3 regions of the Mesorhizobium sp. NZP2234 genome follow, and region 1 is predicted to be linked to each of the others. Evidence: riboswitches for the same ligand, from Rfam matches in the RefSeq annotation. Region 1 holds a riboswitch; each other region holds the start of a gene.
What was found. A riboswitch is a leader RNA that binds a small molecule or an ion and turns the genes downstream of it on or off. The one in region 1 is predicted to bind thiamine pyrophosphate.

Region 2: linked by a shared signal. The riboswitch ahead of EB230_RS15550 (YkoF family thiamine/hydroxymethylpyrimidine-binding protein) and the one ahead of thiC (phosphomethylpyrimidine synthase ThiC) in region 1 are both predicted to bind thiamine pyrophosphate.
Region 3: linked by a shared signal. The riboswitch ahead of thiB (thiamine ABC transporter substrate binding subunit) and the one ahead of thiC (phosphomethylpyrimidine synthase ThiC) in region 1 are both predicted to bind thiamine pyrophosphate.

The regions. Positions count from the first base shown of each region.
Region 1 is NZ_CP033364.1:6,601,350-6,611,903, forward strand. It holds gene EB230_RS31815 (mannose-1-phosphate guanylyltransferase/mannose-6-phosphate isomerase) at 856-2,271, opposite strand; gene EB230_RS31820 (phosphomannomutase) at 2,271-3,704, opposite strand; partial or broken gene EB230_RS32900 (hypothetical protein) at 4,225-4,346, shown strand; gene EB230_RS32905 (hypothetical protein) at 4,431-4,583, shown strand; gene queC (7-cyano-7-deazaguanine synthase QueC) at 5,229-5,927, shown strand; gene queD (6-carboxytetrahydropterin synthase QueD) at 5,927-6,283, shown strand; gene queE (7-carboxy-7-deazaguanine synthase QueE) at 6,280-7,017, shown strand; TPP riboswitch at 7,292-7,408, shown strand; gene thiC (phosphomethylpyrimidine synthase ThiC) at 7,512-9,347, shown strand; gene thiO (glycine oxidase ThiO) at 9,344-10,345, shown strand; gene thiS (sulfur carrier protein ThiS) at 10,314-10,511, shown strand; gene EB230_RS31860 (thiazole synthase) at 10,514-10,554, shown strand, end outside.
Region 2 is NZ_CP033364.1:3,147,656-3,158,209, reverse strand. It holds gene EB230_RS15595 (histidine kinase dimerization/phosphoacceptor domain -containing protein) at 1-270, shown strand, start outside; gene EB230_RS15590 (pyridoxamine 5'-phosphate oxidase family protein) at 277-762, opposite strand; gene EB230_RS15585 (hypothetical protein) at 759-950, opposite strand; gene EB230_RS15580 (DUF3309 family protein) at 1,223-1,387, opposite strand; gene EB230_RS15575 (hypothetical protein) at 1,686-2,288, opposite strand; gene EB230_RS15570 (isoprenylcysteine carboxylmethyltransferase family protein) at 2,670-3,296, opposite strand; gene EB230_RS15565 (ABC transporter substrate-binding protein) at 3,527-4,543, opposite strand; gene EB230_RS15560 (ABC transporter ATP-binding protein) at 4,536-5,303, opposite strand; gene EB230_RS15555 (ABC transporter permease) at 5,300-6,118, opposite strand; gene EB230_RS15550 (YkoF family thiamine/hydroxymethylpyrimidine-binding protein) at 6,153-6,761, opposite strand; TPP riboswitch at 6,752-6,865, opposite strand; gene EB230_RS15545 (hypothetical protein) at 7,059-7,367, shown strand; gene EB230_RS15540 (formyltransferase family protein) at 7,472-8,449, opposite strand; gene msrA (peptide-methionine (S)-S-oxide reductase MsrA) at 8,779-9,297, opposite strand; gene EB230_RS15530 (glycosyltransferase family 39 protein) at 9,504-10,554, opposite strand, start outside.
Region 3 is NZ_CP033364.1:1,470,441-1,480,994, reverse strand. It holds gene EB230_RS07205 (CarD family transcriptional regulator) at 1-19, shown strand, start outside; gene EB230_RS07200 (amino acid ABC transporter ATP-binding protein) at 106-873, opposite strand; gene EB230_RS07195 (amino acid ABC transporter permease) at 870-1,550, opposite strand; gene EB230_RS07190 (amino acid ABC transporter substrate-binding protein) at 1,689-2,462, opposite strand; gene EB230_RS07185 (RNA polymerase factor sigma-32) at 2,783-3,646, shown strand; gene EB230_RS07180 (M48 family metalloprotease) at 3,808-5,277, opposite strand; gene thiQ (thiamine ABC transporter ATP-binding protein) at 5,537-6,313, opposite strand; gene thiP (thiamine/thiamine pyrophosphate ABC transporter permease) at 6,306-7,901, opposite strand; gene thiB (thiamine ABC transporter substrate binding subunit) at 8,080-9,078, opposite strand; TPP riboswitch at 9,122-9,237, opposite strand; gene EB230_RS07160 (thiamine diphosphokinase) at 9,325-9,984, shown strand; gene EB230_RS07155 (ABC-F family ATP-binding cassette domain-containing protein) at 9,986-10,554, shown strand, end outside.

The DNA.
Region 1 (10,554 bases):
ACCTTGGCCCGCACGAGAGGCCAGATCTGTGGATAGAGAGAACCGGCTAGCCGGTTGATGGTACGAGGGCATGTGGACAAAATATCCCTACCCGATGGTGGCGCCGAACTACGGCACAACGATCAGCGCTTGCGAAGTCGAGCGCTTAGACGAAAGATTTCGGCGAAACCACCCGAGGCCATCAGGAAGGTTCGTCACGATGAAAGCGATCCCTTGCCCGTTCTGCACAAGCTGCGAGGTTAGGCCATATGAGACGGACGAGGCGCGCGTTGTGATGAAATGCGAGGACTGCGGTGCATCGGGGCCGGTCTGCATCGACGAAGTCAACGCCGTCGAAAGCTGGAATTACCGTCCATCTGCCCAGCCCGAATAGGATTGTCCACGTGGCATGGCGATAGCGATGCGCCTACGCCTAATGGCCCCGGTCCGTCACCGGCGCGCAGGAGCGTATTATCTTCGTCAGCCAGTGCCGCGTTTCTCTTCCGAGCCCGCCAGTCAGGCCCGGCGCATGCTGGCCTACCCCGTCAGAGCGCCAGGCCGCTCATGTCGCGCCTGCCGTACATGGCAACGAACCTTATCGCGCACCTGATCGACTGATTTTGCCGATCACCTTCCGCAACTCGAGCGGCTGTAGCCGCATGCCGTTGCAGCGTATGCGCAAGTGTCGTCTGACAATCTCGCCGGAAAACTGCCATCTCAACAATTCGGCCAGCCTATTGTTCGACATCGCTCACTAGCTATACTCATAAAACCTGTTCTGGTTTGCCCGCCTTGCCTAGCCGCCGGTCGCCTGACAGCCCAGTGCCGACGCAGGTTCGGTCTGCCAGCCACCGTAGGGCATGTAACGTTGGACTGTCAGGTTCGACCGTATACGTCCTCAAGCCGCACGATGTCATCTTCGCCGAGATACTCGCCGCTTTGGACCTCGATCATCACCAGTCCGATATTGCCGGGGTTTTCGAGCCGGTGTTTGTGGCCGCAAGGGATATAGGTGGATTGATTGGTGGTCAGGAGTAGCTCCTGGTCGCCGTTGACTATTTTCGCAGTGCCGCTGACCACGACCCAGTGCTCGGAGCGGTGATGGTGCATCTGCAGGCTCAAGCGTCCGCCCGGCTTCACCTCGATGCGCTTGATCTTGAAGCGCTCGCTTTCCTCCAGAACCGTGTAGGTGCCCCAGGGCCGGTGCACGGTACTGTGAAGCAAGTGCGCTTCATGTCCCGCAGCCTTGAGGCCCTCGAAGAGTTTCTTGACGTCCTGGACGCGATCGCGGGATGCAACAAGCAATGCATCTGGGGAATCCACGATCACCAGGTCGCTGATGCCGACGGTGCCGATGACGCGTTTGTCCGAGCTTATGTAACTGCCCACGGTGTCGACCACATGGACATCGCCGCGAATCCTGTTGCCGCTCGCGTCAGCGGCGACCAGTTCGGCCATTGCGTTCCAAGATCCAATGTCGTTCCACCCCATTTCGCAGGGAACGACAGCGAGATTGTGGGTTTTTTCCATCACCGCATGGTCGAGTGAAATACGCGGCGCCATGGCGAAGTGCTCAGATGAGAGTTCGACGCTGGCAACTTGTTCGCCGTGGCTGACGCGAGCGTTATTATAGCTATCGAGAACGGCATCGATCACCTCCGGGCAATGCGCAGCCATTTCGTCGAGCATGACCTGTGCCTTGAAGCAGAAGATGCCGGCGTTCCAGAAGAAACGTTTGGACGCGACATAAGATTTGGCAGTCTCGGCGTTCGGTTTCTCGACGAACCGGACAACTTTCTCACCGTCGGCCTCGATGTAGCCGAATGCGGTGTCTGGCCTATCCGGGGTTATGCCCAAGGTTGCGATACGCCCCTGCTGCGCCTGTTCGATTGCCCGGTTCATGGCGGTTTGAAATGCGGGCAGATCACCAATCATATGGTCGGCGGGAAAAATACACAGAACAGCATCGGGACCCTGTGTTGCCTTGGCATGGACGGTTGCCGCAGCGACGGCGGCGGCGGTATCCCGACCCTCAGGCTCAAGCAGAAAGGTGCGTGGCAAAACAACGGAATCCAGCTCGTCGAAAACGTCTTTCGTAAGGAAGAGGTGCCCCGTGGACGTCACGGTAACAAGCTCCACTACATGCTGCATCGAAGCGGCGCGCAACACGGTGTGCTGGATGAGCGAAAGTCCATCCGCCACCTTGAGGAAAGGTTTGGGGTGCGATTGCCTTGAGGCGGGCCAGAGCCGCGAACCAGCTCCACCGCTGATGATGACCGGAACCACTTTCATCAAAGGTCCTCTATCTCGTCTGTAAGCGCGAATGCCTGTGCCCCTTGCAGCGTCGAGGCGACGATCGCCATGGCCCTGCTCTCGGTCGAAGCTTCCGAGTAGCAGCGCAGTTCCGGGGCATTGCCGGAAGGCCGCAGATGTATGATCTCACCTGAAAGCATCCGCGCCCTGAGGCCATCGGTTTCGTCAACTTCGGCGACGGTCCCGAACGAGGCAAGAAAGTGCTGCAGTGCGTTCCGGCTTGCGAGATGATCCATCAATCTGCGTGAACTTTCCGCGGGGAAGTTCTGAAGCCGGTCACTGGCGCACACAGGAAGATTCCAAAGCCCGCGCAGTCGCGACAGCTTCTTTTTTGTCGACGCCATGGTACTGAGGACGGCCAGGATCGGGAGGAATGAGTCCCGCGTCGGCAGTGCAGTCAATGTCTTCCCATTCACCGTACAATCCGAGCCCAGCAGAACACCACCATTGGCCTCAAAGCCGACGATGACGCCGCCGGCGCCGTGTAATGCTTCCATTGCTTCTATGACAAATGGGGACCCGACTTTCGTCCTCTGGACCGCGAAACCCAAGGCCTTCGAAATTCCCGAATTGGAGGTCACTGGCGTCACGATCGTGTCTGCCTTCAGGAAAAGAGCCGTTGCAAGCCCAACCAGGTCGCCGCGAAGAAGATCGCCATTTTCATCAGCGATGAGTGGCCGATCAGCGTCCGCATCGGTCGACACGATGGCATCGAGACCGAATTCGCGGACCCACTTCTTCAATTTTGCGATTGTTGCTGCGTCCACGGCTTCGGTATCGACAGGTACGAAGGTCCCGGTTTTCCCGACGGCGACCACGCTGGCACCGAGCGATCGAAGAACCTGTACCAACAGTTCCGCCGCGACCGAACTGTGCTGATAGACACCAAGTCTCATGCCGGAAAGTGAGCCCGGCTCCAGCATGTCATGGGCGCGCTCTCGATAAGAGGCGATCGCTTCTTCACGGTGCATAGGCCACGTCGTTCCCAGACAAGCCGTTGGTAAGCAATACGCAATTGATCTTTCGGCTACAAAGCGCGTAATCGCGGCCTCATCCGCCTTGCTGATTTCACCATTCGGGCCATAGAATTTGATGCCATTGCGATCGGCTGGAATGTGCGACCCGGTGACCATAAGAGCCGCCGCGCCGTGTTTGTATGCATATAATGCCAGGGCAGGCGTAGGTATGGTGCCGCAATCGATCGGCTGGAAACCATTTGCGGCCAACGCCGCCATGCAATTGTCGGCTATCGCCTGACTGCTGTCACGTAGGTCGCGGCCTATGAAGACCGAACTATTCGGCTGAACCCGGCTGGAAATCAAACGCCAAGCGAAAGCTTCGGCATAAAGTCCGCTGGCCTTGCCGACCAATTCCGAAGCCAATCCTCGAACGCCGCTTGACCCGAATTTCATGATTTCGCTTTGCTAGTGGACAGGCAGGGTGGGGTCATGTTGCAATGGGCTAGTACTTTCTATTGCAAGCGCCATCGTTGTCAGCCACCTGCTGTTCAGATATGCGGTCTCTACAACACGGTGTGGCGTAAGGACCCCTCAGAGTTCCGCCGAACAGCAGGGCATCCACTGGCACAGGGGCATCCACAGTTCTCCTTCTATTGGAATCTTTTGGCGCGCTCATCTAATGATCAAAGGCAGTGGAGTGATCGATCGGTGCCTGCCGGTATTTCGCTATGCAGCATCATGGCAGGTCCGTAAACTTGGTTGTTTGGATGGAATGCATCCATGGCATGGATAGGGCTAGAAGGCCGTCTCGATCAGCGCAATGGAACCGTGTGATTCTTAGGTATTTGGATTAAGGTCAGCCAGAGCGCTCGCCGACCATGGCGTCGCCTAGGGCGCTAGGACGTCGCCTAGGGCGCTAGACCCAAGCAGGAACCGATGCTTGGATCAGCTGGGGCGACGATCAGCGCCGACAATGCCTTGCCTTGCGACGCCTTCAGAAAGTTGTTTCTGGAATTGCGTTCGATCAAGCCCAGCGCAAAACCTTGATGCAGTCGTCGCCGCCGCAATCTTCGCCTTCGGCTTTGTCTACATCCATCCGTTCGAGGACGGAAACGGCCGCATTCACCGCTACCTGATCCACCACGTCCTTGCCATGCACCGCTTCAATCGCCGGGAGTGGTGTTTCCCGTCTCGGCCGCGATCCTGGACCAGATCGACGAGTACAGGCGCGTGCTGGAGAGCAATTCGAAGCGCCTTCTGCCATTGGTCGAACGGGAACCGCCGCCGCAATTCAACGTCCGGGTGCTGAATGACACCGCGGATTTCTACTGACACTTCGATGCAACCCCGCACGCCGAATTTCTTTTTGCCTGCGCTCGGCGGACGATCGAACGGTACCTCCCTGACGAAACAGCCTTTTCTGCAGCGCTACGATCAATTCCGGCAATAGGTGAATGCCTTTATCGACATGCCCGAGCGGCTGATCGATCTGCTCTTCCGTTTCCTTAACCAGAATGGTGGCCCCTATCGAGCCGCGCCCTCGGAAAGGAATTCCCAGCTCTGACCAATGACGAGGCGCGGCGGCTCGAGGCGATCTATGCGCAGACCAGAAAACGGCAAAGCACGCGGCAGAAGCCTTTCACTGGACTGCCGGTCGACCCTTGCGTTGTCGCCGAAACTCGGGACGTACAAGTTCTGGGGCAAACCGGACAAGCCGAAGGTGTGTCGGGAATGCTGCTGCGCCACAGCAGTGATTTCTGCATCGTCTATACGCCTACATACGCAGCGCCGGACTCAGCCCCCCAGCGGTCGAAGATGCGCGACAAGTCGCGTGCAAAGTCATCTTGGGGACGCTGACAACAAGGTACGTGCGCTCAATCGCGTCCACCCCATTCACAAAACCGGCTCCGTGGAGTAGTGGGAACGCAGAGAAATCTCCGGTCGCAGCCTTACCCGGTCAAAACAAGGACTCAAACCATGAATGCCCTCGTCATCTGCTCCGGCGGATTGGACTCTGTTTCGCTCGCTCACAAGGTGGCGACCGAGCAGAAACTCATTGGCCTGCTTTCGTTCGATTACGGCCAGAGGCACAAAAAGGAACTCGGCTTTGCCGCCATCTGCGCCAAGCGGCTGGGTGTTCCGCACCAGATCGTCGATATCCGCGATGTTGGCCGGAACCTGAGCGGCTCGGCGCTGACTGATAATGTGGACGTGCCCGACGGGCACTATGCCGAAGACTCCATGAGGATCACGGTGGTGCCGAATAGGAACGCCATCATGCTGGCCATCGCCTTCGGGGTTGCCGCCGCGCAGAAGGCCGATGCGGTGGCCACTGCCGTCCACGGCGGAGATCATTTCATCTATCCTGATTGCCGGCCCGCTTTTATCGACGCCTTTCAGACGATGCAGAACCATGCGCTCGCAGGCTACGCCGATATCCGCCTGTACGCTCCCTATGTGAATATGTCGAAGGCCGACATCGTCAGCGAGGGGGCAAAGTACGCCACGCCATTCGAGGCGACGTGGTCCTGCTACAAGGGCGGCGCACGTCATTGCGGTCGCTGCGGGACATGCGTCGAACGGCGCGAAGCATTCAATCTGGCCGGCATTGCCGACCCGACAGATTATGAGGACGCGGACTTCTGGCTCCACGCTATCCAGACAAGGAGCGCGTGATGTTCCGCATTACCAAAGAGTTCCACTTCTCGGCCTCGCATCAGCTCACCTCCTTGCCACCCGACCATCAGTGCGCACGTCTGCACGGCCACAACTACATCGTCGTCGTGGAGCTTTCAGGTGGCGAACTGGACGAACACGGCTTTGTGCGCGACTACCAAGATCTGGCGGCGTTCAAGCACTACATCGATGGGACGTTCGACCATCGGCATCTTAACGACGTGCTGGGGCATGACCATGCCACAGCGGAATGTCTGGCCAGGCACTTCTACGACTGGTGCAAGGTGCGGCTACCCGAAACCTCCGCCGTGCGGGTGAGCGAGACGCCGAAAACCTGGGCGGAATACCGGCCATGACTTGCGCGTTGCATCCCGGAATCCGGGTGAGCGAGATTTTTGGGCCGACCATTCAGGGCGAAGGCGTGCTGATCGGCTTGCCGACGGTTTTCGTAAGAACCGGCGGGTGCGATTATCGCTGTTCCTGGTGCGACAGCCTGCATGCGGTGGACCGTCGCTTCCGCCATGATTGGGAGATGATGTCTCCCGACGCGGTTTGGCAAAAGGTCATTGCGCTTTCCGGCGGTCAGCCCGTGATGGTATCGCTGTCGGGCGGCAATCCGGCCATCCAGCCGCTTAGCCAGTTGATCGACCGCGGGCATGGTGAGGGCTACCGTTTTGCATTGGAAACCCAAGGCTCGGTGTCTAAGCAATGGTTCGCGGATCTCGACGTGCTGGTACTAAGCCCCAAGCCGCCCTCAAGCGAAATGACGACAGATTGGGCCGCGTTCGACGCCTGCTTAGAGGCGGCGCAGGATAAGCCGCAGATGGCGCTCAAGCTCGTTGTCTTCGACGATGATGACTATGCCTATGCCAAAGACGCCGCGGCGCGCTACCCGCAATTACCCGTCTATCTGCAGCCCGGCAATCACACGCCGCCGCGTCCCGGCGACGAAGACGCGTTCATCGACATGGCCGGTGTGATGAGGCGCATGGAATGGCTAGTTGAAAAGGTGACCCGTGACAGGTGGTTCGAGGCGCGTGTACTGCCGCAGCTTCATGTTCTGCTCTGGGGAAACAGACGGGGCGTCTAGCCGAAGGATTGCCGACGACGAGCAAGACAGACATCTATAGCAATCTCACCCAACTTGGCGGCAGCAGCGTCGTTCCGGAAAGCCCCGAAAACACCGTGCTGGAAAAGGCACCGAATCCGCATGAGGGCTCGCCTTGTTGGGGGCGCTTCACCGCTCCTCTGGAGCGTAACTTGCTCTCGATACTACCATGCTTTTCCGCTGGGTTTGTTTGATCGTCGATCACCGCTGCGGGACGAATGCGCTTGACAAAATAGCGCCGGCCCATTCAATTCGACGCATTCACCAGGGGAGTCCCGGCAAGGGGCTGAGATACTGCTGGCTTTCGCGGCGCAGTGACCCGTTGAACCTGATCCAGTTCATACTGGCGTAGGGACGGTGCAAGCGCTTTGCGGGAGTCCACGCCCGAGATCCTGTTTCGGCAGGTCGGCAGAAGCGTCTTTTCATCCTTCCGGCACAGAACTGGGTCTCCAATGCATGAGCAAAGGAGCCTCAAGATGGATGCCCTCACCCCCGCCGTGTCGACGGGACCACTGCCCGCCTCGCGGAAGATCCACAAGCCCGGTACCATCCACCCGCAGATCAGGGTGCCGATGCGCGAAATCTCCGTCCATCCAACGGCCGGCGAGCCGCCCGTCACCGTCTATGATCCGTCCGGCCCCTATACCGACCCGACTGTCGAAACCAGCATCGAAAAGGGCCTCGCCCGGCTTCGCCATGAATGGATTACGGCGCGCGGCGATGTCGAAGCCTATGACGGTCGCCACGTGCGGCCGGAGGACAATGGTTTCGCGGTGGGCGAGCGCCTGACGCCGGAATTTCCCATTCGCAACCGGCCGCTCAGGGCCAAGGCCGGCAAGGCGGTGACTCAGCTTGCCTACGCGCGCGCCGGCATCATCACGCCTGAGATGGAGTTCGTCGCCATCCGCGAAAACCTCGGCCGCGAGGTCCTGCGCGGCAAGCTGCAACGCGACGGCGAAGCCTTCGGCGCGGCGATCCCCGACTTCGTCACGCCCGAATTCGTCCGCGACGAGGTGGCGCGCGGGCGTGCGATCATTCCCGCCAACATCAATCATCCCGAGAGCGAGCCGATGATCATCGGTCGCAATTTCCTGGTGAAGATCAACGCCAACATCGGCAACTCGGCAGTCACCTCCTCGATGGCCGAAGAGGTCGAAAAGATGGTCTGGGCGATCCGCTGGGGCGCCGACACGGTGATGGACCTGTCGACCGGCCGCAACATCCACAACATCCGCGAATGGATCGTGCGCAACGCGCCGGTGCCGATCGGCACGGTGCCGCTCTATCAGGCGCTCGAAAAGGTCAACGGCATTGCCGAGGACCTGACCTGGGAGGTGTATCGAGACACGCTGATCGAACAGGCCGAACAGGGCGTCGACTATTTCACCATCCATGCCGGCGTGCGGCTGCACTACATCCCGCTGACTGTCGACCGGGTCACGGGCATCGTCTCGCGTGGCGGGTCGATCATGGCCAAATGGTGCCTACACCATCACCGGGAGAGCTTCCTTTACGAGCATTTCGCCGAAATCTGCGACATCTGCCGCGCCTATGATGTGTCCTTTTCTCTCGGCGACGGCCTTCGTCCGGGCTCGATCGCCGACGCCAACGACGCGGCGCAATTCGCCGAGCTGGAAACGCTCGGCGAGCTGACGCAGATCGCCTGGGCCAAGGATTGCCAGGTGATGATCGAGGGGCCCGGCCACGTGCCGATGCACAAGATCAAGGAGAACATGGACAAGCAGCTCGCTGTCTGCGGCGAGGCGCCCTTCTATACGCTTGGGCCGCTGACGACCGACATTGCGCCGGGCTATGACCACATCACCTCAGGCATCGGCGCTGCGATGATCGGCTGGTTCGGCACCGCCATGCTCTGCTACGTCACGCCCAAGGAGCATCTCGGCCTTCCCGATCGCAACGACGTCAAGATTGGCGTGATCACCTACAAGATCGCCGCCCATGCCGCCGATCTGGCGAAGGGCCATCCGGCGGCAAAACTCAGGGATGATGCCCTCTCCCGCGCGCGCTTCGAGTTCCGCTGGGAGGACCAGTTCAACCTGTCGCTCGATCCTGAAACCGCGCGGTCCTTCCACGACCAGACCTTGCCCAAGGAGGCGCACAAGGTGGCGCATTTCTGCTCGATGTGCGGGCCGAAATTCTGCTCGATGCGCATTTCCCACGACATCCGCGCCGAGGCACAGAAGGAGGGCCTGGCGGCGATGGCGGCGAAATATCGCGCGGGTGGCGATCTCTATATGCCGGCTGACAAGACCGGCGTAGCACTCATGACAGGGGCGCCGGAGCCGTCATGAGGGTGCTGGTCAAAGGGGCCGGCGTCGCCGGCCTCACCGCCGCCCTCGAGCTCGCCACACGCGGCGCGGCGGTGACCGTTGCCGAGATAAGGCATGGCCTCGGCGGCAATGCGTCGTGGTTCGCCGGCGGCATGCTGGCGCCATGGTGCGAGCGTGAAAGCGCCGAGCAGCCAGTGCTGGATCTCGGATGCAATGCCGCAGACTGGTGGGAGGCGGCAACGCCTGGCCAGGTGACACGGGCGGGAACGCTGGTCGTGGCCGCGCCGCGCGATATGGGCGAGCTCGACCGGTTCGCCAGCCGTACCTCGGGTCATCGGCGTGTCGATGAAGATGAAATCGAGTTGCTCGAGCCCGACCTCGCCGGCCGCTTCCGCCGCGGCCTGTTCTTCTCCGACGAAGCCCATCTCGATCCGCGCCAGGCGATGGCGGCACTTCATGATAGGCTGGCGGCGATGGGCGTCGAATTCCGCTTCGGCGTCGATGCCCGGCACATTTCCCGTTTCGATCGCCGGATCGACTGTACGGGGATGGCGGCGGAAGACGACCGACTGCGCGGCGTTCGGGGCGAGATGCTGATCCTGCGCACGCCGGATGTGTCGCTGTCGCGCCCGGTCCGGCTGCTTCACCCGCGCTTTCCGCTTTACGTGGTGCCGCGCACCGGCCACCGTTTCATGGTTGGCGCGACGATGATCGAGAGCCGGTCCACGGGACCGGTGACGGCGCGTTCGATGATGGAGCTTTTGGGCGCGGCCTACGCTCTCCATCCGGCCTTTGGCGAGGCCGAGATCGTTGAAACCGGTGTCGGCGTCCGTCCGGCCTTTCCAGACAACCTGCCGCGAGTCGCGACCCACGGAAGCACCGTCGCAATCAACGGGCTCTATCGCCACGGTTTTCTCCTCGCCCCCGCCATGGCGCGCCAGGCTGCCGACCTGGTTTTCAATCAAGACGGAACCAAGGAGCTTGCTCATGAAATTGATGGTCAACGGCGAAGCGCATGAGATTGCGGCCACCACGCTGGCCGAGCTGCTTGCCGCACTCGACTATGAAGGCGAATGGCTGGCGACGGCCGTCAACAGCGACCTCGTGCACCGGGCCAACCGGGCGGAGTTCCGGTTGAGCGACGGTGACCGGATCGAAATCCTCTCGCCCATGCAGGGAGGCTAGACATGTTCGAACTTTTCGGAACGACGCTTCCTTCGCGGCTGCT
Region 2 (10,554 bases), 3.3 Mb from region 1:
GCCATCAAATATGCCTTCCCCAAGGAAAAGTCCGGCGCCCTTATCCAGGTGACCTTCGAGACCGCGGGCAACGATTGGAAACTGACCGTTTCGGACAACGGCGTCGGCAAGGTCGCCAACGACTTGCCGAGTACTGGACTTGGAACAGCGATCGTCGAGGCACTGGTGAAACAGCTGGAGGCCAAGGTGGAAACCGTCAGCGACACCAACGGCACAAGCGTCTCGGTCACCCGGGCAACGTTCACTTCACGAGTGCCGCGCGCGGCGTAGGAACCGCTACCACGAGGCCTGCCTTCCCGACATCGCCTCGATCCTGATCCGATAGAATAGATGGCTGCCCGAGAGCGCCACAGTATCGCCGGGCTTCAGCGCTCCAGGCTCCCACCAATTCCCATGCTTGGCAAGAAGCGACCAGGCAAGCCGGCGATCGCTATCGACCGGAGCGATCATCCTTTCAACGCCGGTCATGCAGCCATCTGGATCAGGCGCTTTGGACAACTCCTCGAACAGGCCTTCCACCACGACACTCCTCCAGCCATCGACACCGCCGACATCGTCGACCTGAAGGCAGACATGGGGATTGGCCCGCATCCAGTCGACTTTCCTGCCGGGAAGCGAGAAACTGAAAATGGAATTCTCGCCAAAGGCGAAATGGACCGGCACCACATAAGGTTTCTGGTCACGCACGCATGCCAGGCGACCGATGCGTTGCGTCTTCAAAAGGGCGACGCAGTCCTGCCGCGTCATCTCCTTGATGTTCATCCAATCCTTCTTCCTGTTCGGGCCGCGCGCTCGATGCGGCGTACGACCTTGATCGCCTCTGCTTCCGCTATGCCGATCAACCCATCGATCTCCTGGATGGTCTCGACATGCTTGCCAGCGCCGCCATCCGCCGGGACATGAAGATCATCGCGAATTTCGCAGAGTGCGGTTCTGAGTGCTGCGGGCATCGGGCTGCCTTCCGCAAGCTCAACAGTCTCGACGCAAGCCGGTTCCTTCGGCTTCAATGCAAAAGCCCGCTCCGGGATGCCGGGGCGGGCCTTGGAGGAGGATGAAGGGGTGGGACCCTCTCCTCTTGTTTCCACGGGGGGTGTGGACCGAATTCACAATACGATAGTCGCGAAAAATTTGGGATCACAAGCCGGCTTGCTTCCATCACAATCCGGTGCGCTCCGACCTGGGCTTGGTCACAAGATCGCGATTATCCGAAGCTTGCGGGCCTCTATATCCGCCCTAGCACGACAAGGATGATAATGATCAGCAGCACGAGCCCGAGCCCGCCGCCACCATAGTAGCCAGTCCCATAGAACGGCCCGCCGCCGAGCCCGCTGAAACCGCCAAGCAGCGCGATGACAAGGATGATGATGAGTATGGTGCCTAAGCTCATGGTTTCCCGCTCCTGTAGGCGCTGCCACGCCGGTTTTAACATCGCCACATGCGACGTTTCGAAGACGTGAACGTTCGAGCAGCCTTACCGTTCCGCGCTATAGTGGGCACGGCATCCGCACGGAGATGATTTCCGCCGGCGAATGAAATCTCGGGCAATAAAGTGCCGGTGGAGATTGAAAGCGCTCGACATGCAGGAAGCCCGCCTGAGTGACGGGCTTCCGACCGGCCGAAGGCCAGGAGAGTGCTGTCAAAGCCTCACGGCTGGTTTCGCACGTCCGACCCTGGCGCTCTTTGCCTCAACGACGGGCGATCAGCAGGCAGAGTTGACGCAGATCGCGGTCATAGGTGCCTGCGCTGCTGAGCACGTCGACGCAGCGCTTCTTCATGCGCGCTACCTGGCCGCCGGACATCTGCGCTACGACACCCGGGAGGCTCGGGTTCGACGGGTTGCTCGGGTTGGACGGATTGCTCGGGTTGGACGGAGTTGTCGGATTGGTTCCACCGATGCCGATGCCGACCCCGACGCCGCTCGCGCCGCCAACATTGGCGCCGAGCCCGGCGGTAACGCCACCCGTCCCGCCGACATTCGCACTGGTCCCCGCATTGATGCCGTTGCTTCCACCGACCGAGGCCCCCAATCCGGCGCTGACGCCGTTCGAGCCGCCGACATTGGCACCGGCACCAGCATTGACGCCGCCGCTCCCGCCAACCGAAGCGCCGACGCCGGCGTTGACGCCACCGCCGCCACCGACGGAGGCACCGACACCGGCATTGACGCCGCCGCTACCACCCACCGAGGCCCCGACACCTAGCCCTGCCGCATTCGCTGGCAAGGAAAGAACGAGGACGATTGCACTACCGGCCAACACACTGGCGACTGTCTTGATGGTAAAAGCCATAACACTCTCCTGTTGTCGTTGCGCTAAGGCAGTCGGCGTACAGCCGATTGCAGATTTAACTACGTGACAAAGGAGAGCAGGTTTCAAACCATCACATACTTGCAATGATGATGGTGTTTATTGCAAGAATGCAGAAATTATAAGAGGAATAAAAATATAATACACGTGTAAAAAACATTTTACGTCAAAGAGCGCGAATTATCGATATAGCAGCTGACCTTGGAATAAAAACGATTCTTCATGGAAGCGTCGCTCCGTGTCAAACCGGAAGATCGGACATCACTCAGCGATCAGGACAGAAACAAGGAACCGCTCCGGGCAAGCGCTGCCAGCCATCCCCAGTCCTGGCAGGATCGGCTCTCTTCAGCGACAGTCCTGCTCTCAGAATATCCGGTAGAACAGCCTGTAGTGCACCCGTTCCATGTAGGCGCGATATTCCGGCTCGGCCGCCAGCAGGGCCTCCTCGCGCAGGATGCGATACAGCTGCAAATAGGTGATGACCGCATAGACCGCGAGGTTGTGGAAGGAGAAGGCCGACAGCAGGTAGAGCACGTGGCCGGCAAGGTAGCCGGCATAGATCGGGTGCCGCACGATACGGTAGGCGCCGCCCGTCATCACGCCACGGTTGCCGGGCAGGATGGCAAAGGAACGGCCCAGCGATATCTTGCCCCAGATGACGAATAACAGCGCCGCGAACTGCAGCGGCGCGGCGATATAGACTGGAATGAGCGCCGTGCCTGGTTCAAGGCTGATCAATGCAACCCCGAAACTGGCGCTCACGGAGACGATGACCGTAAGCGGATTCCAGTCGCGCGTCACCGGACGCCGCGACACGAGCAGCCAGGTGAAGGTGAGTATCTCGGAAATCGCCACCAAGGCGGCGTTGAGCCGGGTCGGATCCTCCACGACCTGGTAGAGGCCGCGATAGACGAACAGCCCCGCGCAGGCCAGGGCGCAGGCACGAAAGAAGCCTTCGCGCAGATCGGCAAGGATCTCGCGCTTGCGCACGTCGGACAAGATCCCGTCCCGGCCTGCGCTTGAAAGCGTTTCACTTTTTGACGTGAGCAAGCCAAGCACCCCGATGATCCCTCGAAGGGACCATTGCATGCAACCATTGCCGGGCGGTTAACCGGCAAGATCGGATCGGGATTGTCGGGATCGACCAGAAGGCTGGAGAAAGACGCGCCCCGACGCCAACCAATAGCGCACCGAGCGCACCGGCTGACGCGCATCCAGCCTCAACCCAGATATGAATTTGCGAAATACCTGGCGAAATCCGGACGTTGCGTCAGAACCTTGCCATCGGCGTCTCGCAAAATGCCCGCGGTGAAGAGATAGCCGCCGATCGCGCCCATCTTCACCGGGTCCATCGTGCCGATGGCACCGTTTTCCGCGCGCAGATAGTGTCCGTTGATCAGCACTTTCAGCGACGCCTCGATCAACGACGGATTGGTCAGGGCATCCTTGTTGGCGGCGATCAGCAGCGCGGCGGCTTCTTCCGGATGATCGACGGCGAACTGATAGCCGCGCCGCGTTGCCTGGACGAAGGCCGATGCCAGTGCCGGGTTTGCTTGGAGATATGCTTCGCTCGACGAGATCAGCGTCGTGTGCTCGTCGGGCACGCCATAATCGGCATAGACGAAGCTGCGCTGCTTGACGCCCTTGAGTTCGGCCTCGACGCCCTCCCAGGTCGCGACCTCCAGCGTGAAGTCGACCGAGCCATTGGCCAGCGCCTCATAGGCGGAGGTGCCGAGCGTCACGGTCTCGAACTTGCCCTTGCCACCGTCGTGGCGGATGATGGTCGAGATCAGCGCATTTTCCCAGGCGCTGCCGAAACCGCCATAGGTCAGGCCGTCTAGGTCCCTCGGGCTTTTGATCTCGCTGCGCGCCGCATTGAAGACCACGCGGCCGGTTTCGGCCTGCACCACCGCATAGACCGCCTTCAAGTCGGCACCGGCGGTCCTCTGGGTGAAAAGGCTGATGGTGCCGTTGATGCCGAAATCGGCAACGCGGTTGGCGACCAGCGTGCCGGCGCCGGTGTCGCTGTAGGGCAGGATGTCGACCGCGAGGCCGGCCTCGCGGTAAAATCCCTTGTCGCGGGCGACGAACAGCCCGATGTGGTTGGTGTTGACGGTCCAGTCCAGCGCGACAGATACTTTTTGCGTTGCCGCAAGCGAGCGGCTCGATCCCCCAACCAGCGGAAGACCGCTGGCAAGGGTGAGCAGCAAAGCCTGCCGGCGCGTCAAGTCAGTCATGGTCATGTCCTTTGGATGGTTGAGGGTTGAGCAAGATGTCGAGGATCTCGGCCTCGAGTGCGCCGGCCTGTCGCGCGGCGGCGCCGGTCGGATCGCGCGGGCGCGGCAGCGGCACCCTGATTTCACGCAGCACACGGGCCGGGCGCGCCGACAGCACATAGATGCGGTCGGACAGGAACACGGCCTCGCGCACATCGTGCGTGATCAGCAACGCCGTCCAGCGATGGTGACGCCACATCTGCTCGAGCCAGCGCTGCATGGCCGCGCGGGTCAGCGCGTCGAGCGCGCCGAACGGCTCGTCGAGCAGAAGCATGTCGCGCTCCTGCACCACCGTGCGCAAAAGCGCCGCGCGCTGGCGCATGCCGCCCGAAAGCTGTGCCGGAAAATGCCGCTCGAAGCCGGCAAGCCCGAACTCGGCAAACAGCGGCGCGACGCGAGCCCGCGCCACCTTGCGCCTGGTGCCTTGCACTTCCAGGCCGAGCGTCGTGTTGTCGATGATACGCCGCCACGGCATCAGCGCGTCGCGCTGCGGCATGAAAGCAAAATGTCTGCCATGGTCGTCGAGCGGCGCGCCATCGAACAACATCTCGCCCCCGCCATGCTCGGCACCTGTCAGGAGTTGGAACAGCGTTGACTTGCCGGCACCCGAAGGCCCAAGGATGGAGACGAATTCGCCGGCGCCAACGCTGAGCGAAATATCGGCGAGCACGTCGAGCTCGTCGAATGCCTTGCGCACATGCCGCAATTCGAGCCGGCTCATCTCCGCGCCCCCTTCCCCGCCGGCTGCCGGCCGGCCCGTTCCCACGGCATGGCAAGGCGCTGCAGGAGCGCCGTCAGCCCGAACAGGACAAGCGTCAGCGCGGCGCTGACACCGACGGCGGCCAGCACCAGGTCGGGGCGGAAATTGTTCTTGGCGTTGAGCATGTAGATGCCCAGCCCTTTCGCCGCACCCGCATATTCGGCGAAGATGGCGCCGACCACCGCATAGGTGATGGAGATCCGCAGGCCCGCGAAGAAATAGGGCAGCGCCGAAGGCAGCCGCGCCAGCACGAAGACGCGCCAGCGCCCTGCCCCCATGGCGCGCAGCATCTGGCCGATCTCTGCCTCGGTCGCCTCGTAGCCCTGCACCAGAGCCACCAGCATGGGAAAGAAGGTGACCAGCGCGACCAGCATGATCTTCGGGGTCAGCCCGAAGCCGAACCACAGCACCACCAGCGGCGCGATCGCCACCAGCGGCAAGGTCTGGCTGATGATGAAGACAGGAAACAGCGCGCGCCGCAGCGGCTGGAAGAAATCGACCAGCATGGACAGCAGAAAGGCGGCACTGAGCGAGCAGGCAAAGCCGATCAGCGTGGCGCGGATGGTGGGGATAGCGTTGTCGACCAGCGCCTCGCGATTGAGCATCGCCTGTTCGAAGACGCGTGACGGCGCGGGCAGGATCGTCGGCTTGATGCCGGAATAGGTGGCGTAGAGCTCCCACGCAACGAGCAGCAACCCGACCGAGATGACGGCGGGTATAGCCTTGGCAAGGGAAGCCGCGATCGGGCGCGGCACTGATGATGAGACCACGGGCATAACCTTTGACGGGTCGCGCGGAAGCGCGGCCGGCCTAGACAGCCGACGGGCTGTTGGCCGAAACCGTGACGTCGAGGGTTACGTGGCCGGCCCCCGGCCCGAAGCGGCAGAAGGCCTCGTTCAGCGCCGAAAAGATCGCGCCAGTGTCGCCGCGCAGTTTGGTGCAGAAGTTCTTGGAGCGATCGTAGACGCCGGACTGCTTCAGGAAATCGATGCAGCCATAGATCTCGTCCATGTGGTCGCCTGTGCCCATCACATAGAGTGAGAATTGCGCCGCCGCCGGCTGGCCGGTGGCAGCAGCATTGCGCACCGCGGTGATGGCGGCTTCCTTGCGTGGGCCAAGCGGCCCGACAGGTCCGCCAAACGCGTCTGAGCGGCAGATCGGATCATCCGGCTCGCCCGGGCAGCCGCGCGAAATGGCCGCCGACAGCACGCAATGCTTGCCGCTCCGCGCCGCCGCCACGAACAGATCGCGCAGCGCCGGGAACAACACTTCGGGCGGCCCGACCAGCAAGGTCGACATGTCGTCGGTCTCGATCCTGAGCCTGTCCCGGTAGGGATCGAGCGCGCCGAGCGCACCGAGGATGACGCCGACGAAATCGTCGGCCATGGGATATAGGGAAATCTGTGCGCCTGAAAACATCGCCCGCCTCGCTCCGCTGGTATTACCCAGATCAGCTTCTAGGGTCTGTGGGCTTGCCGCCCCCGTCTCAGCCCCGACCGTACGGAGCACCCCTGTGGATGGACGCCTTAAAGCACCATTCGAACCGAAGGGGAAGCCGTTTTTTCGGCGCAACGGGCCAAAAGCATTGCACCAGATCTGATCACAGGATGGGCGCCGGAGGTCCTCCCCGCGCGAATTTATCGGGAACCTTCGCCACGCCGCGAGGTTGACCCACCAGTCGCAACGCGACGAGTTCACAGAAATGGAGACAGAACCATGTTCATGAAAATCCTCGCAGCTTCGGCGTTCACCGTTGCCCTTGCCACATCCGCGATGGCGCAAAGCAATAGCGCAAATGGCACGGACGGGTCGAGCGGCAGCGGCCAGTCGATCACCGTGGACCCCAGCACGCCGGCGTCACCCAACACGGTCGATCCGGCGGCGACCAACAGCACCACCACCGCCCCGGGCGACATGAATTCCAATGCGGACAAGAACTGCCCGACCAATCCCCAAGGTGCGCAAAGCGATGCCAACGGCAACGCAACCGCACCGACGGTGAACGACAACAACTGCGGCAAGTAATTTCGATCGCAACCAGGGAGATCGCGGAGCGCGAGCGCCGCGATCTCCCTGTCTAACCGGTCTCAATGACCGGGCTCCGGCAAGCCGCTTTTCTCGCTGAAACGCTATTTCAGGACACGGCTTCTGACTTGAGGGCGCGCAAAAGCGGCGCGCAATTTCAAGAGCCGTTTGAGCAGGCGGCCATGGGTTAGATAGCGGACCCTGCCATCGGCGAGATCGAACTCGGCGGTGCCCCATCGTGCGACCGGCGCTTGTCCGGTCGGCGGGCCAAGTCGTCCGATTTGGAACGCCAGTCTGACTTTGCGGCCGGCGACATCCAGATAAATCCCTGGAATATGGCCCAGCACATGCCATAACCGGGCGACATGCTCGATCGACATCGCCGGCGAGATCATCGTGTGGGCCGATTCAAGCCGCGCCCAGATGAAATCGCCGGCCGGCTGCCGTGTCCCCAAAAGATTGCCTTTGCAGTAGGCGGGCGCCACCTCGCTCACCAGCGTGCGCATCGCGCTTGCCAGGCCGTCGATCAGGGCCCGCCGCGACGCCCAGTCTGTCTCCGAAAACGATACCTGCCCAAGGATGTCTCCGTCATCGAAGGCGGCGGACATCTTGTGCAGCGTCACACCGCCATGAACGGCATGCTGGCCATCCACCGCCAGGCGGTGGAGAGGATGCGGGCCCCGATAGTTGGGCAGCAGCGCCGGGTGAAGATTGAGCCCGCCCTTGGGAAAGATGCTCAGCAATTGCGGTGGGACCAATGTGGGGAAAGCATAGCAGATCAATACAGTGGCCTTGACCTGCGACAATTGCTTGCCGAGCGTGTCCCAATCATAAGGCCGACCAAATTCGATCAGCCTTGCCGGCGTATCGCCGATATAGCGCCTGAGCAGCAATCTGCGTTTCAGTCTTCGGCGTAAATTGCTGGTGCTGAAGTGCTTTGGGCGCCGACGCAACCCAGGCACAACGATAGCCCCGATGCTATGGCCTGCTTCAAGCCACCCTGCCAGCAGCGGCCCGGTAAAGTGGTTGACGTCGAGTATGAACACGGCCGAAAGCCGGTCTTGCCCGGTCTGCGGGCTCAAAAGCAGCACCCTCTCAAAGCGCCCGTCAAGCCGATCACCTCATTCAAACGACGATCGAGCCAGGCCTTTTCGGGCGGGCCGACCGCTTGCCAATGAAGGCCGTCGATCAGGTCTTGATTTGCGAAGACGGTATCAAGGCGGTGACGTCCGAAAGGCGGCCCCCTTTCGTCAGGACTGGCTTCTGATAAATCTTCTTCATGCTTCCCCCGTCGGATCATCCGCGCAATTGCGGCAATGCCACCGCCCGTCAACCGTCATGCGATGGCTGGCCGAGCGGCAATCGGTGAGGCGATTATAGTCCCATGCCGTGCGAAAGCCTATCCGTAAACTTATGAGACGGCTTTCTCACGAACCGGCAGCTTCCAGCCTGGCCTGACGAAATGGCAGGTATAGCCGTTGGGATATTTCTCCAGATAATCCTGATGCTCGGGCTCGGCCTCCCAGAAAGCACCTGCCGGTGCGACTTCAGTAACGACCTTGCCCGGCCACATGCCGGAGGCATCGACGTCTTCAATGGTGTCTTCGGCGACGCGCTTTTGTTCGTCGCTCGTATAGTAGATCGCGGAGCGGTAGCTCATCCCGACATCGTTGCCTTGGCGGTTGCGCGTCGTCGGATCATGGATCTGGAAAAAGCGCTCCAACAATGTGCGATAGCTGATCACGGCCGGATCGAAATTGATCTCGATGGCTTCGGCATGGGTGCCGTGGTTGCGATAAGTGGCATTGGGTACGTCGCCGCCGCTATAGCCGACACGAGTGGAGATGACGCCGGGGTAGCGCCGTATCAGATCCTGCATGCCCCAGAAACAGCCGCCGGCAAGCACCGCGCGTTCGGTCGAAGTCGCCATGTCACGTCTCCTCAAGAAAGCAATTCAGGGGAAACGCTAGCTGTTTCCAGCCTGAATTGCACAACAAATTGGATTTCCCACAAATGGGCATTGTCGGCGGCTTCGTCCAGTCGACTGGAAGTGAACGCGGCGCCTACAGGGTGCGTGCGACCCATGCACGAACGAAACTATCACGATGCGGAACGGGATCGACCGCTCGACAGGCTTCAGTTGCGCGGATGCCGGGTCCGGCTGTCGGCGGCAAGCGGCAAATACCGCGTGCCGGGCGGAATGGCGGCAAAATTGATCGTCACTGGCGGCGCCCCGCGCGACCAGTTGAAAAGAACGGTCTTGACCGGGATGTCGTCCAGCCATGCCCGCAGTTGCGGCGGCACATCACGCCCCGACCAAATCATCAGCATGCCGTGGTCGCGCAGCCGCTGTGTTGTGATCCAGGGCGCGAACCGCGTATTGAGGTCGGTGAAGATCGAAGGCTTGTCATAGGCGTTGAGGCCCGCCAGCATGGCCAGATTGGTATCGCCGCCGACAATGTCGAGCCGGCCGGGCACCGCTGCGTGCCAGACCGCCTCGGCCTCGTCCGAGATCGGTTGCGCCGGCCAGCAGACGGCGTCCATGCGCCCCCGCACATTGCAATCCGTCCAGCGGATCGCCGCATAGGCGGCCGACATGGTGACGATGCAGGTGAATGCGCAGATCGCCAGCCTTCGCATCTCGAAGGCACCAAGCCGGTGGCCGAGGAAGGCGAGCGCCACGACGCCGACAAGATTGTACATCGGCGCGCCCCAGGATTCACCGGTGCCGGTGAACAACGAGGCCAACATGATCAGGACCGCCGGGCCGAGCCCCATCCATACGAGATAGACCAGAATGCCGCGTTCGACGGGCGCTTCTGGGGCAGGCGAACGCCGCAGCAGCCCCGATATCGACAGGACCAGGAGAAAGCCGGAGAGCCCGGCCATCTGGACACCGATGTAATACAGGCGAGCACGGTGTTCCGTCACCCAGGCGTCGCGGTCGGCGAAATAGGTCAGCGGCAGGAAATCGATGCGGTAGAGTTCGATGGCCAACGGCGCGGCGACGGCGAGAAAAACCGCAAGGCCGAGCCATGGCCAAGGCGTTGCAAGCCGGCCGCGCGCGCGCGCGTCGGACAACAGCCAGAGAGCGCCGAAGGAAAGCAGCAGGCCGGTGGAGAACTTGGCATAGAGCCCGACGCCCGACACCAGTCCGAGCGCCAGCCACCAGCCAGGTCCACCACCG
Region 3 (10,554 bases), 1.6 Mb from region 1:
GCAGGAAGAAGCTGCCTGAGGCTCTTTGGCCTTCGAATTCGAAAAACCCGGCCTCGCGCCGGGTTTTTTGTTTTGACTTGCACTCGCCACAAGGGGGTAGAGAGTTCAGCCGCCGCCTTCCCTCTCCGCCTCCTGCTTCAGCGTCGCGATGAACCGCTTCGTCCGTTCTCGCTCCGGGTTGCCGAACAGCACCGTGGACGGCCCCTTCTCGACGATGACGCCGGCGTCGAGGAACACCGCCTCCTGGGCGATCTTGGAGGCAAGCCGCAGGTCATGCGTGGCCATCACCATGGTCGTGCCTTCGCTGGCGAGCTTGCCAAGCACATCGACCACCTCCTGCGCCAATTCAGGATCAAGCGCCGAAGTCGGCTCATCGCACAGCAGCACCTTCGGTGATGGCGCCAGGGCGCGGGCAATCGCCACGCGCTGCTGCTGGCCGCCCGACAGCGTCGCCGGCCAGGCGTCGGCCTTGTGCGCCATCCCGACCTTTTCCAGCAAGGCGAGCGCCCGCTCGCGGGCCTTCTCGGGCGACCATTTCAGCACCGTGACCAGGCCTTCCATGACGTTCTCGATCGCGGTGCGATGCGGGAACAACTGGAAATTCTGGAACACCATGCCGGTCTGCAGGCGCAACCGCCTGATGTCGCTCGCCGGCACCTTGATGCCCGGACGGAACTCGAGCGTCTCGTCGCCTATGCGCACCGTGCCCGAGGTCGGGATTTCCAGCAGGTTGATGCAGCGCAAGAGCGTGCTCTTGCCGCCGCCTGAAGGGCCGACCAGCGCGGTGACGCTGCCTTCCGCAATGGCGACTGTCACGCCCTTCAGCACCAGATTGTCGCCGAAGCGCTTTTCGATATTGGTGAGGCCGATCATGAGCGCGCCTCCAGGAAGCCGCCATAGCGGTTGAGCCGCTCCTCCAGCCGCGTCTGCAAGGCCGACAGCACCGAACTCATCGCCAGGTAGAGGATCGCCGCCTCGACATAGAGGATCAGCGGCTCATAGCTGGTGGCGACGATGCGCTGCGCCGCCTGGAACATCTCCGGCACGGTGATGGCGGCGGCCAGCGACGTGTCCTTCACCAGTGAGATGAAGGTGTTGGAAAGCGGCGGCACCGCGACGCGGCCGGCTTGCGGCAGGATGGTGCGCCGCATCGCCTGGCTCCAGGTCATGCCGATCGAATAGGCGGCTTCCCACTGGCCTTTCGGCACGGAGCCGATTGCCGCGCGGATGATCTCCGACGTGTAGGCGCCGATGTTGAGCGTAAAGCCGATCAACGCTGCCGTGAAGGCGTCGAGCAGGATGCCAAGCGACGGCAGGCCGTAGAAGATCAGGAACAGTTGCACCAGGAGCGGCGTGCCGCGGAAGATCCAGACATAGAAGCGCACGACCGCGACCAGCGGCCTTGGTCCGAACAGCCGGCCAAGTGCCGCGCCGAGGCCAACCGTCAGGCCGAGGACGAACGACAACAGCGTCAACGGCACGGTGAAGATGAGAGCGGCCCAGAGCAGCGAAGGCAGCGACTCCAGCATCAGTTGCAGCCAGTGCGGCACGAAAGACCCCCAGAATGATCGCGGCGGCGTTATCGGAATGCGAATGCAGGCGCCATATCACGACAAAAGCGGCGGGCCGTCAAAGACGGCTCGCCGCTGGGCATGTTGCAGGGCCGAAAAACCGGCCCCGATAATCAACTACTTCGAAACGTCCTGGCCGAAATAAGTGTCGGCGATCTTCTTATAGGTGCCGTCGGCCTTGATATCGGCCAGTGCCTTGTTGATGGCCGCGACCAGCTCGGGATCGCCCTTGCGCACGATAACGCCGGAATAATCGGCGTTTTCTTCCTGCGCGGCGATCTTCACATTGGCGTCGGGCTTGTGTTTCTTGAAGTCGAGGAACGACAGGCTGTCATTGATGGTGGCGTCGGCACGGCCGGTCAGCAGAAGCTGGATCGACTGGTCGAAGCCGTCGGTGCCGACGAGCTCGGCGCCGTTGGCCTCGGCCAGCTTGCCGAAATTCGAGGTCAGCGACTGCGCCGACTTCTTGCCCTTGAGGTCGGCGAAAGTCTTGATGTCATTGTTGTCGCCGCGCACGATCAGCACCGCCTTGGAAGCGATGTAGGGATCGGAGAAATCATACTTGGCCTTGCGTGCGTCGGTGATGCCGACCTCATTGATGACGGCGTCATAGCGGCTGACGTCGAGACCGGCGATCAGCCCATCCCACTTGCCTTCAAGGAACTCGACCTTGACACCCAGCTTGTCGGCGATCGCCTTGGCGATCTCGACGTCGAAGCCGACCAGCGCGCCCGAAGCGTCATGATAGGTGAAGGGTGCGTATGTGCCTTCCGTGCCGACCTTGATGACGCCGGCCTGCTTGATCTGATCGAGATTGGCGCCCGCATGGCCTGAAGTGACCGCCAAGGCCTGCAGCGTTCCGGCGACGATAAGCGACTTGAGCCATTTCATCTTTTTGTGATCCCGTCCTTGGCCTGAAATCCGGCCTGTTGTGAGGGCTGGAAAATGACAGATGCCGACAGAAAGAATAAGGAATCAGATTTCAAAAACAAATAATTTCCGAAACGTAATTCTCAAAAAGGGATTGTTAGCAGCGTCCGAGGCGTCCGGGCGACGGTTTGAAATCGCCTGAACAGCGTCACTCGCCCGCCCGCGCCAGCGGAACCTTTCTCGCGCATGGCAGTTTTGGCTGTTCTAGGGCGCGACGCGGCGATTTCAACCGGTGCCCTGCCAAGTTCGCAAGTCGTATCGCCTGAACCAGGGAGCGCCTCATGATGGAAGACACGGCAGGACGGATCATGGTCCGCGCGGCGATGAAGGCTCCCTATCTCGAACGGGATGAGGAGCATCGGCTGGCCCTGCTCTGGAAGGAAGACAACGACCAGAACGCGTTGCACTGCATCACCGTCGCCCATATGCGGCTGGTCATTTCCATGGCCTCGAAATTCCGCCATTACGGCCTGCCGCTCGGCGACCTGATCCAGGAAGGCCATGTCGGCCTGCTCGAGGCCGCCGCCCGCTTCGAGCCGGAACGCGAAGTGCGGTTCTCGACCTATGCGACGTGGTGGATCCGCGCCTCGATGCAGGATTACATCCTGCGCAACTGGTCGATTGTGCGCGGCGGCACCAGTTCGGCGCAAAAGGCGCTGTTCTTCAACCTGCGGCGCCTGCGCGCCCGGCTGGCGAACGGTGCGGAGCCGCTCTCCAACACAACGCTCTACCGCGAAGTTTCGGTTGCGCTTGGCGTTTCCGAGGCTGATGTGGCGATGATGGACTCGCGGCTGTCGGCACCCGACTCCTCGCTCAACGTGCCGCTTGCCGACGATTCAGGCGGCACCGAGCGCATGGACTTCCTGGTCTCGGACGATCCCCTGCCCGACGAGATCGTCGGCGACAGGATCGATGTCGCGCGCCGCTCGCTCTGGCTGCGAGAGGCGCTTCGTGCGCTTAACGCGCGCGAACTGAGGATCATCGAGGAGCGCCGGCTGAACGACGAAGGCGCCACGCTCGAGGCGCTTGGCGAGACGCTTGGCATTTCCAAGGAACGCGTCCGCCAGATCGAGGCGCGCGCCATGGAAAAGCTCAAGGTCGCGCTGGTGAAGCAGAATCCGGAGTTTCTGGCGACAGCCGCCTGACCGCTCAAAAGCACGGGATCAAGAGCGCGTTGAAAACTCGCTCCGCTGAGGCGAATGGCGTGGGTTTCGAGAACCGGAGCGGAGTGGACTCTAAGTCCATGAGAACCGGAAGCACAAAAACCCGCGGCAGGCGTCCAGCGAAGTGAGTTTGGAGCGTGCTCTTACTTGTCGGTGACGATCTTGACCTTGTCGCCGGCCGAAACCGCGGCCCCCGGCGACAGCGCATTGAGCACCCGGAACAGGTCGAGCTTGCGGTCGACGCCGACCATCTGCGCGGCGAGCGTGCCCATGGTCTGGCCCGGCTGCACGGTGAGCACGCGGATATGCAGCGGTTTCAAGGCCGCCTTCTCAGCGGCGCTCAGGATACGGAACGAGCCGCTGACCGAGCGCGCGACCGTGTCCAGCGAGGTGCTGGCAGAGGGAGCCGCGGTCAGGAGCCGGTAGACCTGACCGCCGGCGCGGATCACCGCTATGTCGAACTGCCAGCCTTCTGCGCCGGCATGCGCGGTCGCCGCCTCGTTGCCGTTGATGGTTTCCTGCTTGACCGTGCTGTCGTCGAGGCCAGCCACCCAGCCGCTTCTGATATAGTCGGTCAAGGCGCGGTTCTTGTCGATCGAAACGCCGTCGAAGCGGATCGCGATGTCGCCCGGCCCGGTCGCTGTCACCGCCGCCGCCGAATTGTCGATGATGAAACCGTCCGGCACCGTGAACGACACGCCGAGCCCCGGATGCAGGAAGGTCTCGCCGCGCACATAGCCTTCCTCCGGTGTATCGCCGTAGAGCAGGCCATCTATGCCGGCGAGGAAGGAATCGCGGTCGCGCGTGCCGACCCCGGGTGCGCCGAACTGGCGGGCATGGCGCTGCGCCAGGTCGATGCGCTGCGGCGTGTTTGGATGCGTGGCCAGGAAGTCGAGGCTGGCATCGGTGGCACCGCTGATCGACCGGAAATCGGTATAGGCCGACATCGACTGCAGGAAGCGGCCGGCGGCATAGGGATCGTAGCCGGCTTCGCCGATCGACTTGATGCCGATGGCGTCGGCCTCAAGCTCCTGGTTGCGCGAGAACTGCGCCAGCCTGAGCTTGCCGCGGATCAGTGCCGCCTTGGCGGTCGGGCTGTCACCCAGCACGTCAGAGACCACCTTGGTCGCCAGGCCTTCCTCGGCCTCGAGCTGCTGGCGCTGCAGACCGTGGTTGGCGGTGACGTGACCCATCTCATGCGCGATGACGGCGGCGAGTTCGGACGAATCATTGGCCAGCGCCAGCAGCCCGCGCGTGATGTAGAGATAGCCGCCCGGCAGCGCGAAGGCGTTGACGTTGGGCGAGTTGAGGATGGTGATGCGGTAGGTCTGGGTCGGGTTCGCCGACACGACGGTCAGGTTGCCGACCACCTTGGCGACCATGCGCTCGAGCTTGGGATCGGAATACTCGCCGCCATAGGTGGCCAGGATGCGCGGGTGCTGCGCCTTGGCGAGTTCGGCGAGTTTGTTGTTGGCGGCGACATTGTCGACCGTGATCGGCTTGTCGGACGGCTGGAAGCCGGATTCCTGGACCTCCGGAGGCGTGAACATCTGGCAGCTTGCAAGCGCCACGGCAAAGCCGGCCAGCGCCAGAAAGCGCGCCAGTGGATTCATTCGCAGCTTGTCAACGCCGATCGCCAGAACGGCTTCCTTTCAGGTCCTGGCGCATGACCACGAAAATCGGGGGCGATCTTCGGAACCTGTCATGCGCAAAAAACAAACTTCTACAGCATCCGTCACGCGTCCCTCGAGACGTGCGGCGGATGCTGTAGGCAAATCACGGCTTGTGCCGGACCAGTAGGGCGGACCTAGCCACACTACTTCTGCCATGGCAAGCAAGCGCCCCATCGCCTGAGGCCGGTTTGACCGTAAATTATGTCCGCTTCCGGGCAATATCTCGTGATACGGCATTCCCGGCACTGGCACCGATATAGCGCCGGAACGCATCGGGACCAGCCCCGGCAAAGAAATCGCCCGCGCTGCCGGTCGCCGCCACAATACCATTGTCCAGAAACACCACATTCTGGCCGATGCGGCGGGCGTCCTCCGGCTGATGCGTGACGAACAGCACCGTCATGCCACGTTCCGCATGCACGCCGGCGACCAGATCGAGCATGTCGTCACGCAAGGCTGGCCCGAGCGAAGCGAAGGGCTCGTCGAGCAGAAGCACCGGGCGATCACGCACCAGCACGCGCGCCAGGGCGACGCGCTGGCGCTCGCCGCCGGAGAGCTCGCGCGGCAAGCGTTTTTCCTTGCCGCCAAGGCCTGTGCGCGCCAGCGCCCCGGCGATATCAGCGCGGTCCGCCTCCGTCAGCCGCAGCGATGGCGAGCGGCCGAGCCCGACATTCTGCTCGACGGACAGATGGGCGAAAAGGTTGTTTTCCTGGAACACCATCGACACTGGCCGTTCAGCCGGTGGCGCGGCGCCGGCGTCGGTCCCGCCGATCAGCACGCGGCCGGACAACGGCGTCTCGAACCCGGCTATGAGGTTGAGCAGCGTCGACTTGCCCGAACCGCTCGGCCCCATGATGGCGGTGATTTCCGCCGCGGCGAACGTGACATCGAAGGCGAGCGGAGCCTCGCCATAGCTGAACGAAACCTTGTCCAGCCGCACCGGAACGCCCTTCCTGTCCATTGCCCCGTCAGACATTGCCGACCTTTTCCCTGCCGAGCCAATCCGCGGCCAGCACCAATGCGAGGCAGACGAAGCCAAGCAACAACGCCAGGCCGGCGGCGTCCTCGGTGCGGTAGCTGCCCATGCGCGCCAGGAGAAGGTAGGGCAAGGTCTGCACGGAATCACTGCCGAACAGCGCGATCACGCCGAGATCGCCGAGCGAAAGCGCCATGGCGAAAGCAAAAGCGGTGGCGAGCGGACGCCGCAGTGATGGCCAGTCGACCAGCCGCAATCTCGCCCAGCCGGCAATGCCGAGCTGCGCGCAGAGCCGTTCGTGACGCTCGCTCGCCGCGTCATAGGCGGGACGGACGGCCCGCAGCGCGAACGGCATCGCCATGACAGCATTGACGGTGACAACCATCACCGGGGCCACGGCGAAGACATCGCCGGCATGGCGCAGCAACAGGAACCAGCCGGCGCCGATGACGATGGGCGGCACGACCAGGACGAACCCCGCGCCGGTGTCGGTTGCGTGCTCAAGCAATGTCCTTGGCCCGGCACGGCGGCCCAGCGCCAGCGCTCGCCGCGCCATGGTGAGCGCCAGCGACAGCATCACCGAGAGCAGCGCCGACAGGAAGGCGAGCACCGCGCTGGTCAGCGTCGCTTGCCGGACGGCGGCCTCGCCGGCGAGCCGGCCGAGATCGGCGCCCAAACCGGCGGCCACGGTCGCGGCCATCGGTCCGACAACGAACAGCAGCGCCAAAACGATGAGCGCGGCGTTCAGCGACGCCTCGGTTCCGTTGACGGAGAGATAGCGGCGCGGCGCGACCGGCAGGTTGGTGTCGCCGACGACGTTGGCGCCAAGCCGCGTCAGCGCCAGCACCACGACAAAGGTCAGGGCGATCTGCAGCAATGTCAGGGCGACCGCGCGCGCGGGATCGAAATCGAAGCGCAGCGCCTGATAGATGCCGACCTCCAGCGTCGTCGCGGCAGGCCCGCCGCCGAGCGTCAAAACGATGGTGAAAGACGTGATGCAGAGCATGAAGACCAGCCCGGCGACGCCAGGCAGAGCGGCACGCAGCGTCGGCCATTCAATCAACCGGAACGCCGGCCGCGCGCCCATGCCGAGCTGGCTCGCCAGCCGCCACTGGTCGGCGGGAATGGTCTGCAGCGCCTCGAGCAGCAGTCGCACGCTAAGCGGTAGGTTGAAGAAGATATGGGCGACGAGAATGCCGGACAGGCCGTAAATGCCAGGCCAGCCCCCGCCGCCAATCGCGCTGAACAGCCCGGCGAAGTAGCCGGCGCGACCGTAGAGCGCCAGGATGCCGAGCGCCGCGACGATCGCCGGCAGCGCCAGCGGCACGGCAAAGAGCTGCAGGATGAAGGCGCGGCCAAGGAAGCGCGGATGCCGCGACAGGGCGCGTGCGACGAAGAGTGCCGGGATGACCGAAAGCAGCGTCGAAAGGATTGCCTGCCAGAGCGTGAAGCGCACGACGCGAAGGAGATAGGGATCGAAGGCCGCCCACGCGCCCGAGAAGTCATGAGCGCCTTCGACGAGCAAGCCGGCAAACGCGCCACCGATCAGCAGCGTGATCGCGGCGAGCGCGATGATGCCGGCGGTGATGCGGGAGTCAGATGCGCGCCTTCCACCCTCCCCCCTGTGGGGAGGGTCGGAGCGCGGATGCCGCGAAGCGGTGTCCGCGAGCCTGGGTGGGGGTGAGGCAGTGCTCAGTGTCGCAGCCCCCACCCCGCTCCGCTGCGCGGATCGACCCTCCTCACAAGGGGGAGGGTGAAGAGCGCGTTCATTTGCTCATCACCGCCAGCCATTCATCGACCCAGGGCTTGCGGTTGGCCGCGACCTCCTCCGGGCTGAACAGCAAGGTCTTGGTCGGCTTGACAAGCCTGTCGAAGGCCGGGTTGAGCGGCTTGTCGGTCTTGCCGGCCGGGAACATCCAGTTGGTCTCGGGGATCGCGTCCTGGAATTTCGGTCCGGTCATGAAGGCGATGAACTTTGCCGCCAGCGGGTTCCTGGCCCCGGTCGTGGTGATGCCGGCGACCTCGATCTGCAGGTATTCGCCCTCTTCAAAGGAAGCCGCCTGGTAGCGCTGCGTATTCTCGGCGACCATGTGGTAGGCCGGCGACGTCGTATAGGACAGGACCATCGGCGCCTCGCCCTTGGTGAACAGGCCATAGGCCTCGCTCCAGCCGGGCGTCACGGTCAGCACCTTGGCCTTGAGCTTGGCCCAGGCCTCCGGCGCCTTGTCGCCATAGACGGACTTCACCCACAACAACAGGCCGAGGCCCGGCGTCGAGGTGCGCGGATCCTGGATGACGATCTTGTCGTCGGCACTGCCTTCGACCAGGTCCTTCAGGCTCTTGGGCGGGCTCTTCAGCTTCTCGGTATCGTAGACGACGGCGAAATACCCGTAGTCGAACGGAACGAAAGTATCGTCGCTCCAGCCGCCCGGCACATTGACGTCGCTTACCGCGCCATGCGGCGCGAACAACCCGCTAGCCTTGGCATCGGCGGTGAGATTGGTGTCGAGGCCAAGCACGATATCGGCCTTGGTCGACGCCCCTTCGAGCTTGACGCGGTTGAGCAGCGCCACGCCATCGGCGACCGAGACGAACTCGACGTCGCAGCCGCATTCGGCCTCGAACTCCTTCTTAACCACGGGACCTGGACCCCAGTCGGCGGTAAAGCTTTCATAGGTGTAGACGGTGAGCTTGTCCTTGGCCAAGGCCGGCCCCGACAACGCAACGACCATGGCTGAGACAAGAGAGTATAAAAGCGTGCGCATCGGCGCCTCCTTCGTTCGCGTGACAAGGAATTGAGGCGTCGGACTGTCCGAAACGTCTAATCCCTCCGCCGGTACAAACCGGATCAGGTTCAGCGGGTTGGCGAGACTGCCTCTCAGCCGGTCCGCGAAAGATCGCGTCCGGCACCCCGTTAGAGCGTTTCGACACATAGGCCCGGCCGAGGAACCGCGCAAGTGGGAGTTTGCCGCCTTCCGTTTCCGCCGCCGGGCTGGTACAGGCCACCGGATATGAGCACATTCACCATCCTGCTTGGCGGCAATCTCATCCGCACGCCCCGGCTCGACCGCCAGGTCGAGGGCTCACGCGTCATCGCCGCCGACGCCGGCATCGGCCACGCCAGGCTGCTCGGCCTTGTGCCGGAATTGTGGGTAGGTGATTTCGATTCGGTGCCGGCCGACCTGCCCGCCGACCTCGCCGCGGTGCCCCGCCAGACCTTCCCGGCGGAAAAAGACAAGACCGACGGAGAACTGGCGATCGCGGCGGCCCTTGAGCGCGGCGCGACCCGCCTTGTGCTGGCGGGCGCGTTTGGCGGCAAGCGCGCCGACCATGCCTTCCTGCATCTGGCGCTCGCCCTGCGCCTTTCCGAGGCCGGAACGGAGGTGCTGCTGACCAGCGGCGCCCAGGAAGGCGTGCCCCTGCTGTTGGGAAAGGCCGGCTTCGACTATGCCGACGGCACGCTATTTTCGATCCTCGGCTTTTCCGAACTTGCCGGCCTGACCGTCACCGGAGCCAAATGGCCGCTGAACCAGGTCGAGGTGGCCTTCGGCTCATCACTGACCATCTCCAACGAGGTCAAGTTCGACGAGACCGGGGGCCGCCTCGACATCGCGCTCGGCCATGGCCGCGCGCTGCTGCTCGTCCATCCCTATCCCTTGCCCGAAAGCTGACATGGCCCCGCCTCTTCTCAATCTCGACGGGATAAAACTGACCTTCGGCGGCACGCCACTGCTCGACGGCGCCGCCTTGACCGCTTCGGCCGGCGACAAGATCGCGCTGGTCGGCCGCAATGGCTCCGGCAAGTCGACGCTGCTGAAGATCGCCGCCGGCCTTATCGAGCCGCAGGACGGCGAAGTCTTCCGCCAACCCTCGGCGACGGTCCGCTATCTGCCGCAGATGCCCGACATGGAAGGTTTCGCCACCGTGCGCGCCTATGTCGAGGCGGGCCTCGGGCCCGCCGACGATCCCTACCGCGCCTCCTATCTGATGGAGCATCTTGGATTGTCGGGCGAAGAGCGGCCGGGCGATCTCTCAGGCGGCGAGGCCAGGCGCGCAGCCCTCGCCCGCGTCATGGCGCCGGAACCCGACATTCTGCTGCTTGATGAGCCGACCAACCACCTTGACCTGTCCGTCATCGAATGGCTCGAAGAAGAGCTCGTCCGCACCTCTTCGGCGCTCATCGTCATCTCGCACGACCGCCGCTTCCTCGAACGCGTGTCACGCGCCACCGTCTGGCTCGA